DNA from 4 places in the Bradyrhizobium sp. CCGE-LA001 genome. Region 4 is predicted to be linked to each of the others. Evidence: predicted binding sites of a transcription regulator. Region 4 holds the regulator's gene; each other region holds the start of a gene.
The links. Region 4 encodes PhoB, which activates phosphate uptake and scavenging genes when phosphate is short. Its sites were predicted from a motif close to TGTCATNNANCTGTCAT; they were not measured.

Region 1: the regulator PhoB is predicted to act here: its motif matches at 1,331-1,347, upstream of BCCGELA001_RS01885 (DUF2794 domain-containing protein).
Region 2: the regulator PhoB is predicted to act here: its motif matches at 1,272-1,288, upstream of BCCGELA001_RS17230 (RNA degradosome polyphosphate kinase).
Region 3: the regulator PhoB is predicted to act here: its motif matches at 868-884, upstream of BCCGELA001_RS25195 (UDP-2,3-diacylglucosamine diphosphatase).

Annotation. Positions count from the first base shown of each region.
Region 1 covers NZ_CP013949.1:391,646-393,844, forward strand. Annotated here, with positions in the region: gene BCCGELA001_RS01880 (DUF1223 domain-containing protein) at 84-860, shown strand; gene BCCGELA001_RS01885 (DUF2794 domain-containing protein) at 1,417-1,788, shown strand; gene BCCGELA001_RS01890 (GNAT family N-acetyltransferase) at 1,890-2,199, opposite strand, start outside.
Region 2 covers NZ_CP013949.1:3,750,410-3,752,608, forward strand. Annotated here, with positions in the region: gene BCCGELA001_RS17230 (RNA degradosome polyphosphate kinase) at 1-1,198, opposite strand, end outside; gene BCCGELA001_RS17235 (DnaA ATPase domain-containing protein) at 1,345-2,022, opposite strand; gene BCCGELA001_RS17240 (CDP-alcohol phosphatidyltransferase family protein) at 2,115-2,199, opposite strand, start outside.
Region 3 covers NZ_CP013949.1:5,377,497-5,379,695, reverse strand. Annotated here, with positions in the region: gene thiD (bifunctional hydroxymethylpyrimidine kinase/phosphomethylpyrimidine kinase) at 1-567, shown strand, start outside; gene BCCGELA001_RS25195 (UDP-2,3-diacylglucosamine diphosphatase) at 908-1,720, shown strand; gene BCCGELA001_RS25190 (glycosyltransferase family 4 protein) at 1,734-2,199, shown strand, end outside.
Region 4 covers NZ_CP013949.1:7,551,231-7,553,429, reverse strand. Annotated here, with positions in the region: gene phoU (phosphate signaling complex protein PhoU) at 1-537, shown strand, start outside; gene phoB (phosphate regulon transcriptional regulator PhoB) at 560-1,267, shown strand; gene BCCGELA001_RS34325 (GcrA family cell cycle regulator) at 1,508-2,020, opposite strand.

The DNA of each region.
Region 1 (2,199 bases), 670 kb from region 4:
ATGAACGTGCCGTGCCCGTAAGACTACGGTGACCATCAGGCGATAGGATCTTCCTCGACGAGTGACGGTGTGTGACGTTCGACATGACAGCAATGACGGCTTCTCATCTGGTTTCGCGTTGGTCTGGTGCGCTCTGGTCGGGAGCTCTGGGCATCTGTGCCATCGTCGCCGTCATCCGCCCCGCCGAGGCTGAACCCCGCGCCGTCGTCGAATTATTTACCTCTCAGGGCTGCTCGTCCTGCCCGCCCGCCGACAAGATCATCGGCGATCTCTCCAAGGATCCCTCTGTGATCGCGCTGAGCATGCCGATCGACTATTGGGACTATCTCGGCTGGAAGGACACGCTGGCGGATTCGCGCTTCTCTGCACGGCAGCGTGCCTATTCGCGCATGCGCGGCGACCGTGAGGTCTACACGCCGCAGGTCGTGGTCAACGGCTCCACACATGTCATCGGCAGCGATCGCACCGGCATCGAGAATGCGATCGGCAAGACCGACAAGGGCGTGGGCGTGATGAGCGTGCCGGTGACGATGTCGCTCTCGGGCAAGCAGATCAACGTTTCGGTGGCCGCGAGCAAGGAGCCCGCGGTCTCCCACGGCGAGGTCTGGATCTGCTCGATCGCCAAGTCGGTGCCGATCACCATCACCCGCGGTGAGAATCGTGGACAGCAGGTCACCTATCACAATGTGGTGCGCAATCTGCTCAAGGTCGGTGACTGGACCGGCCGTCCGGAATCTTGGACGGTGCCCATCGAGAACCTCACGCGCGACGGCGTCGACGGCGCGGTGGTCTATATCCAGGACGGCAGCCGGGAGAAGCCGGGCCCAATGCTGGGCGCCGCGTACACGTCGCTGCACTGATTTTCAGAATTTCTCGTAGACTCCGCTCTCGACCCTCATGGTGAGCGCGCCCTTGCGCGCGTCTCGAACCATGGAAGGCCCCCGCTGCTGTAGCTCGGCCTTGATCCTTCGAGACGCCACGCAAATGCGCGGCCCTCAGACGGACGGCGCATCGGCAGAAACATCCCGACACAAACAAAAAAGGACCAACTTGCGTTGGCCCTCCTTGCCGTGCGTACAGACCCGATCCTGTTCGACCCCGGGGGGCTGGGGGCTGAGGAATCCGGAACCGAAAGGACCGGGTCAACGCACGTGAGTCTTTTCGCAACGCAGGGCGGCGGGCGCTTGGCGGAAAAGCGGCGACACTATGATTCCTGCTAACGATCCCGTGACGGTCGTCGCGACAGAGTTCCACTCCTGCGTGTGCCCGGATTTGCAGCCGATTCGATAGGTTGAACGAGGAGCCCCTTGCGGCCGGGAACGGTTGGCGCGATCATGCAATTGTCATGATCCCCTCGGGGTCCGGGACGGTTTCGGGGGACGCGGGTCATTGTGGTGAGATGAGGAGGCGCTTCCCATGAGTCTGATGTCGGAGGATGCCGATCCGAGCGAGCAGCGCGCGGCGGCGCGCCCCGCCGCTACGACTGCGCAGCCCAACCGGGTGACGTTCAACCGGCTGGAGCTGCATCGTATTCTCAATCTCTACGGCCGCATGGTCGCCGACGGCGAGTGGCGCGACTACGCCATCGACTTCCTGAAGGACCGCGCCGTGTTCTCGGTCTATCGCCGCGCCTCCGAGGTGCCGATCTATCGCATCGAGAAGGACCCGCGGCTCGCGCGCAAGCAGGGCATATACAGCGTGATCTCGGCGACGGGTCTGATCCTGCGCCGCGGTCATGAGCTCGAGCGCGTGCTGCTGGTGATCGACCGGAAGCTGGCGGTGGTCTGACGACCGTCTTGTAGCCCGGATGAGCGAGCGACATCCGGGAATCGTCTAGCACCGTTCCCGGGTATCGCTTCGCTCACCCGGGCTACGAGAATTACAGCGCCCTACTTCCCCGGCACCGTGGCCGCGCCCTCGCCGAGTTCGCGCTGCATCATCACCGTGTCGAGCCAGCGGCCGAATTTCAGGCCGACATTGGGATGCGTGCCGATCATCCTGAAGCCGCCCTTGGTGTGAAGGCCAATCGAGCCGGCATTGGCGGAATCACCGATCACCGCGATCATCTGGCGGAAGCCGCGCGCCTCGCATTCGACGATCAGCCGCTCCAAGAGCAGCGAGCCAACACCGCGGCGGTGGAAGGAGGGATCGAGATAGATCGAGTTCTCCACCGTGAAGCGATAGGCCGGCCGCGGCCGG
Region 2 (2,199 bases), 3.8 Mb from region 4:
GCACGATCGGCGAATTGTTGGAAGTGCGATAGAGCGTCTGCTTGATCGCGACCACGTCGGGGTCGCGCGCGGCCTGTTGCAGGAACTGCACCACCACGTCGAAGGACTCGTAGGGGTGATGGACGACGAGGTCCTTCTGCCGGATCGCGGCGAAGATGTCGCCGCCATGCTCGCGCACGCGCTCGGGGTGACGCGGCACATAAGGCGTGAATTCGAGGTCTGGACGGTCGAGGCGCGTCAGTTGCGAGAGCTCGTTCATCGCCTGCACGCCGTCGACCAGGAATACCTCGTCGTCGGCGGCCGACAGGGCATGCTGGACGAAGCTGCGTAGCTCCTCCGGCATCTTGGCGTCGATCTCGAGCCGGATCACCGACCCGCGGCGCCGCCGCTTCAGTGCTGTCTCGAACAAGCGGACGAGGTCTTCCGCCTCTTCCTCGATTTCGAGCTCGGAGTCGCGGATGATGCGGAAGGCACCCTGGCCGTGCAGATTGTAGCCGGGGAACAGGCGGTTGATGAACAGGGCGGTCGCCTGCTCCAGCGAGATCAGCCGGACGGCCTTGCCCTCGGCGGGCAGGCGGATGAAGCGGTCGATCTTGCCGGGCATGCGGATCAGCGCGTTCATCTGCCTGCCGTCGGCGGCACGGGTGAGCTGGAGCGCGATGGTGAAGCCGAGGCTCGGAATGAACGGGAAAGGGTGGGCCGGATCGATTGCGAGTGGCGTCAGCAGCGGGAACACGTTGTTGAGGAAATAATCCTCGATCCAGGTCCGTTCCGCCTTGGTGACCTCCTTGCCTTCGACCAGCACGATGCCGACCTCGGCGAGCGTGCCGCGCAGATCGCGCCAGATCGCCTGCTGGTCGGAGGCAAGCTCGGAGACGGTGCGATTGATCAGAGCGAGCTGTTCGGAGGGCGTCAGGCCGTCGGGGCTGCGTTCAGCAATGCCCTCGCGCACCTGGGCCTTGATGCCGGCGACGCGGACCATGAAGAATTCGTCGAGGTTATTCGCCGAAATCGACAGGAATCGCACCCGTTCCAGCAGGGGGTGGCTAGGATTGACCGATTCCTCCAGGACGCGGCGGTTGAAATGCAGCCAGGAGAGCTCGCGGTTGATGAATCGCTCGGGGCTGGAGGCGATCGCCGGCAGGCCCTCAGGTTCCTGGGCTTTTTCTTTTGTCTCAACAGCTTGCGCGGAATCCATCAGAAGTCGGTCCATCCAGTTCGCCTCACTTTGCGACTTATGCGCAAAACCGGCCGGAGCATGTGTTAGAGCGATGACGTTTCGATGACATTGATGTTCCGCCGCTCCGCCGCGTCAAGCGGCCTTGGTGGCCCAGCGCAGGCCGGTCAGGCGTCGCGGAGCAGCTCAGCCGCCAGCGCCCGGGTGACTGGGCGGCCGAGCCGCAGGGCCTCGCTGTCGAGCAGCTCCACGGCCCGGCGGGCGGCCGCCGACGATCGCTCCAGCCGGGTGGCGAGATAGCCGACCACGCTCTCATCCACGGTGAGCTGCCGGTCGGCGCAGAATTTGACGATCAGGCCACGGAACAGCTGGTCGTCGGGCGGCAGCAGCGCGACAACAGGCACGGCGCGCAGACGCGAACGCAGGTCGCGCAGCTCGATCTCGAGCGAGGCCGGCACCTCGCGCCCGGTGAAGAGGACGTAGGCACCGTCCTCGCGGGCGAGATTCATCAGGTGGAAAAGGGCGCGCTCGTCGAACGCCTTCGCCTTGAGGTCCTCGACCACCAGCGCTCCGGTGGCGAGCGCACCCGGGACAGCCGCAGCAGTCAGCGCATTGGCGATGGTCGAGCGGGCGCCGGCCTCTTCGGCCCAAATCGCGGCAAGGTGGCTCTTGCCGCTTCCCTCGGGTCCGGCCAGCCACATGATCCGGTTCGGCCATTCCGGCCAGCTGTCGATCAGGCCCAGCCCGGCCGCGTTGGCCGGGCCTTCCAGGAAATTGTCCCGGCTGAGGCTTTCCGCGTGCGGAAGCGAAAACGCCAATTGTCGGGGGTGAACGCGGCCTGCCACGCTTGCTTTGCTCCGTGCCGGCGCGCCGGCTTCAGCTTGAAGATTCGATCCTATCCGGCGCGAGTTGGCCTTTTGCGGGGCCGCTTCGCAGCTCATTTGGCCTCGATCGTGCTCATGTGCCGCAGCCACTCGACAAGATAGAGCGACACGGAGGAGAGCGTGAAGATCGTGACGAGC
Region 3 (2,199 bases), 2.2 Mb from region 4:
GGCATGGTGGCCCAGGTCGCCAGCATCGAGGCGATCGCGAGCGCATTATCGCGCTGGGCGCCGCGCCACGTGGTGCTCGATCCCGTGATGGTGGCAACCTCCGGCGACCGGCTGCTCGCCGCCGAAGCGATCGAAGCGTTGCGCACGCGACTGATTCCGCTGGCCTCGGTGATCACGCCGAACCTGCCCGAGGCCGCCGCGCTGCTCGACGAGCCCGTGGCGGCGAGCGAGGCTGCAATCGAAAGCCAGGGGCGCCGGCTGCTGGCGCTCGGCTGCCGTGCCGTCCTGATCAAGGGCGGGCACGGCGAGGGCGCGGAGAGCACCGACTATCTGATCGATGCCGACAGTACGATCGCGCTCGCTGCGCCCCGCATCGCCACCGGGAATACCCATGGCACGGGCTGCTCGCTGTCATCGGCGATCGCGGCGGGCCTCGCCAAGGGCGAGGCGCTCGAGCAGGCCGTGCGCAACGCCAAGGCCTGGATCACCGCGGCGATCGCGGCCGCCGACCGCTTCAGCGTCGGCCACGGCCACGGACCGGTCCATCATTTCCACAAGTTCTATTGAAGCGGGTAAAGCCTGAACGCACGCCTCGTCCTTCGAGACGACCGCCTCAGCGGTCTCCCGATGAGGCCAAGCAGCACGGCACATCGAAACTGCTGCCGCCCATTCAGTCCTCATCCTGAGGGGCCCGCCTTAAGCGGGCGTCTCGAAGGATGGCAGCAGTGCCAGTCTCAAAAGGGAGCTCGGACCAATACGGGCAGCCCCTGCGGCGCCATGTCGCCTGATTGTCGCATGCGACTGATATTCGCGGGCAGGGCGAGGCGAGGTTTGATTCGTATCCGCGGGTGCCTCAAGGGTTCAATCGGTCATCTCCCTGTCACGGGACATTGTTACGGGTTGGCGCATGGGAAGTTACGATGTGAGTGACGAGAGCCCGGAGCGGCGCTTTCGCACGTTGTTCATCTCCGACGTCCATCTCGGAGCCCGCGGTTCCCAAGCCGATCTTCTGCTCGACTTCCTGCGCTACCACGACGCCGACACCATCTATCTCGTCGGGGACATCGTCGACGGCTGGGCGCTGAAATCGAGCTGGCACTGGCCGCAATCGCACAACGACCTCGTCCAGAAGCTGCTGCGCAAGGCGCGCAAGGGCGCCAAGGTCATCTACATTCCCGGCAATCACGACGAATTCCTGCGCAATTATTACGGCACGCATTTCGGCGGCATCGACGTCGTCGAGAACACCGTCCATACCGGCGCCGACGGTAAGCGCTATCTCGTCATCCATGGCGATATCTTCGATCTCGTGGTGCAGAACGCGCGCTGGCTCGCCCATCTCGGCGACAGGGCCTACGACTTCGCGATCCAGATGAATCGCTTCGTCAACTTCTTCCGCCGCCTGTTCGGCGTGCCCTATTGGTCGCTGTCGCAATGGGCCAAGCAGAAGGTGAAGAACGCCGTCAACTATATCGGCGCTTTCGAGCAGGCGCTCGCCGCCGAGGCGCGGCGCCACGACGCCGACGGCGTGATCTGCGGCCACATCCACTACGCCGTGATCCGCGACGAAGGCGGCATCCGCTACATGAATTGCGGCGACTGGGTCGAGAGCTGCACGGCTCTCGTCGAGCACGACGACGGCCATTTCGAGATCATCACCTGGGCGGACCAGCTTCAGAAGCCGGCAGCCGTCCCGCAGGTCGCGGCAAGAGCTGCGTGACGAGAGCCGCCTGATGCGCATCCTGGTCGCGACCGACGCCTGGCACCCGCAAGTCAACGGTGTGGTTCGGACGCTGACCAAGCTCGCCGACGCCGGCAAGAGCCTAGGCGTCGAGTTCGCGTTCCTGACGCCGCAATCGTTCCGCACCTTCGCGATGCCGAGCTATCGCGACGTCCGCCTCGCCATGCCGCGCCCGGCGCGCATCGCGAAGCTGATCGAGGAAGCGCGCCCGGACAGCATCCACATCGCGACGGAAGGTCCGATCGGCCTGATGGTCCGCCGCTATTGCCGCCAGCGCAAGCTGCCGTTCACGACCAGCTTCCACACCCGCTTTCCCGAATATGTCCGCGCCCGCGTGCCGGTGCCGGGCTCGCTGATCTGGCGGGCGCTGCGCCGCTTCCACAGTCCCAGCCGGGCCGTGATGGCGGCAACGCCCGCGCTCGCCCGCGAGCTGACGGAGCGCGGCTTCGACAATGTCG
Region 4 (2,199 bases):
CAGAAGCGCATCGAGGAGCGCGCCGTGCTCACCATCGCCCGCCGCCAGCCGATGGCGGTCGACCTGCGCGAGATCGTCGGCGCCATGCGCGTCGCGACCGATCTGGAGCGCATCGGCGACCTCGCCAAGAACATGGGCAAACGCGTCGCCGCGCTGGATGCGGACTTCCATCCGCTGAAGCTGTTTCGCGGCCTCGAGCACATGACCGACCTCGTGCAGCAGCAGGTCAAGTCGGTGCTGGACGCCTATGCCGCGCATGACCTGCCGGCGGCGATGGCGGTGTGGAAGGGCGACGAGGAGGTCGACGCCATCTGCACCTCGCTGTTCCGCGAGCTCCTCACCTACATGATGGAGGATCCGCGCAACATCTCGTTCTGCATCCACCTGATGTTCTGCGCCAAGAACATCGAGCGGATCGGCGACCACGCCACCAACATCGCCGAGACCGTGTTCTACATGATCGAGGGTCAGGCGATGACCGACAAGCGGCCGAAGGGCGACATGACGACCTTCGCCACGACGGTCCCGAATACCTGACGACTTAAGGAGCGACGACCACATGGGCGCACGCATTATGGTGGTTGAAGACGAAGAAGCTCTCACCGAGCTTCTGCGCTACAACCTCGAAGGCGACGGCTATGACGTGGAGACGGTGATGCGCGGCGACGACGCCGACACTCGCCTCAAGGAACACATCCCCGATCTGATCGTGCTCGACTGGATGCTGCCGGGGCTGTCAGGCATCGAGCTGTGCCGGCGTCTGCGCACCCGTCCCGAGACCAAGCAGCTGCCGATCATCATGCTCACCGCGCGCGGCGAGGAGAGCGAGCGGGTGCGGGGTCTTGCGACCGGCGCCGACGATTACATCGTCAAGCCGTTCTCGGTGCCGGAGCTGCTGGCGCGGGTGAAGGGCCTTCTGCGGCGGGCAAGCCCGGAGCGGCTCGCCACTGTGCTGGCCTATGGCGACATCGAGCTCGACCGCGACAAGCGCCGCGTCGCGCGCTCGGGCCGGCCGATCGATCTCGGCCCGACCGAGTATCGCCTTCTGGAGTTCTTCCTGGAGCATCCGGGCCGCGTGTTCTCGCGCGAGCAACTGCTCGACAGCGTCTGGGGCCGCGACATCTACATCGACGAACGCACCGTCGACGTCCATATCGGCCGCCTGCGCAAGCTGCTCAATCTCGGCCGCGAGCAGGACCCGATCCGCACGGTCCGCGGTGCCGGCTATGCGCTCGACGATCGGTTTGCGAAGGCGGAGCAGACGTAAGGTTTTTGAGTTTGTTCGCTGGCAGCTGTGGCTACAATCTCAACTGTCGTCCCGGGGCGCGCGCAGCGCGAACCCGGGACCCATAAACACAAGACGTGGTTGGGCGACGACTCGGTGTGACCATCTCGCGCAACACTTGCGCCCTGAGGTTATGGATCCCCGCGTTCGCGGGGGTGACACCGAGCAATTGGAGCCGTCATCGCGCGACGGCTGCTGTCCTTGCAGTCAGTTAAACCCCGCTCACCGCGTGCTCGGCTTGGCCGGCGCGCGCCGACGATCCGCTGCGGGCTGATAGGCGACGCGCGAGTGCTGGGCGCAGTAGGGCAGGCCGGAGAGCGCCTTGCCGCCGCAGAAGAAGAAATCCGGGCTCGAGGGATCGCCGACCGGCCAGTGGCAGGTCGCCTCGTTCAATTCCAGCAGCGACAGCCGCTGGCTCATCGGCACCACGTTGTCGTAGGTGACGGGCTCTGCCTCGACCTCGACCTCGAAGGCCTGCGCCAGCGCGGTGTTGCCGCGTGAGATCGGACGGGTCACCCGCATCATGTGCTGCGCCGGACGCGCCTTGCGCGGCCGGGGCGCGGCCGAAGACGGACTCTTGGCGCGGCCGGACAGGCCGAGCCTGTGCACTTTGCCGATCACGGCATTGCGGGTCACATTGCCGAGCTCAGCCGCGATCTGGCTGGCCGAAAGTCCGGCCTCCCAGAGCTTTTTCAGCTGCTCGACGCGATCATCGGACCAGGTCAAAACCGTCATTGCACCCTTTCCCTCGCTGCGCGCCGCCATCCTGGGGCCTCGCAGCGAATGCCTAAGCCTTGAAAAAACCCGTGCCGCCAGAATCCCTTAAGGCTCGCCGGGCGCGCAACGAGCGCCCGAACGTTTACGCCGGTACATGAGGACTCTTGGGATCAGAACCGCTGCACGAGATGTCGTAT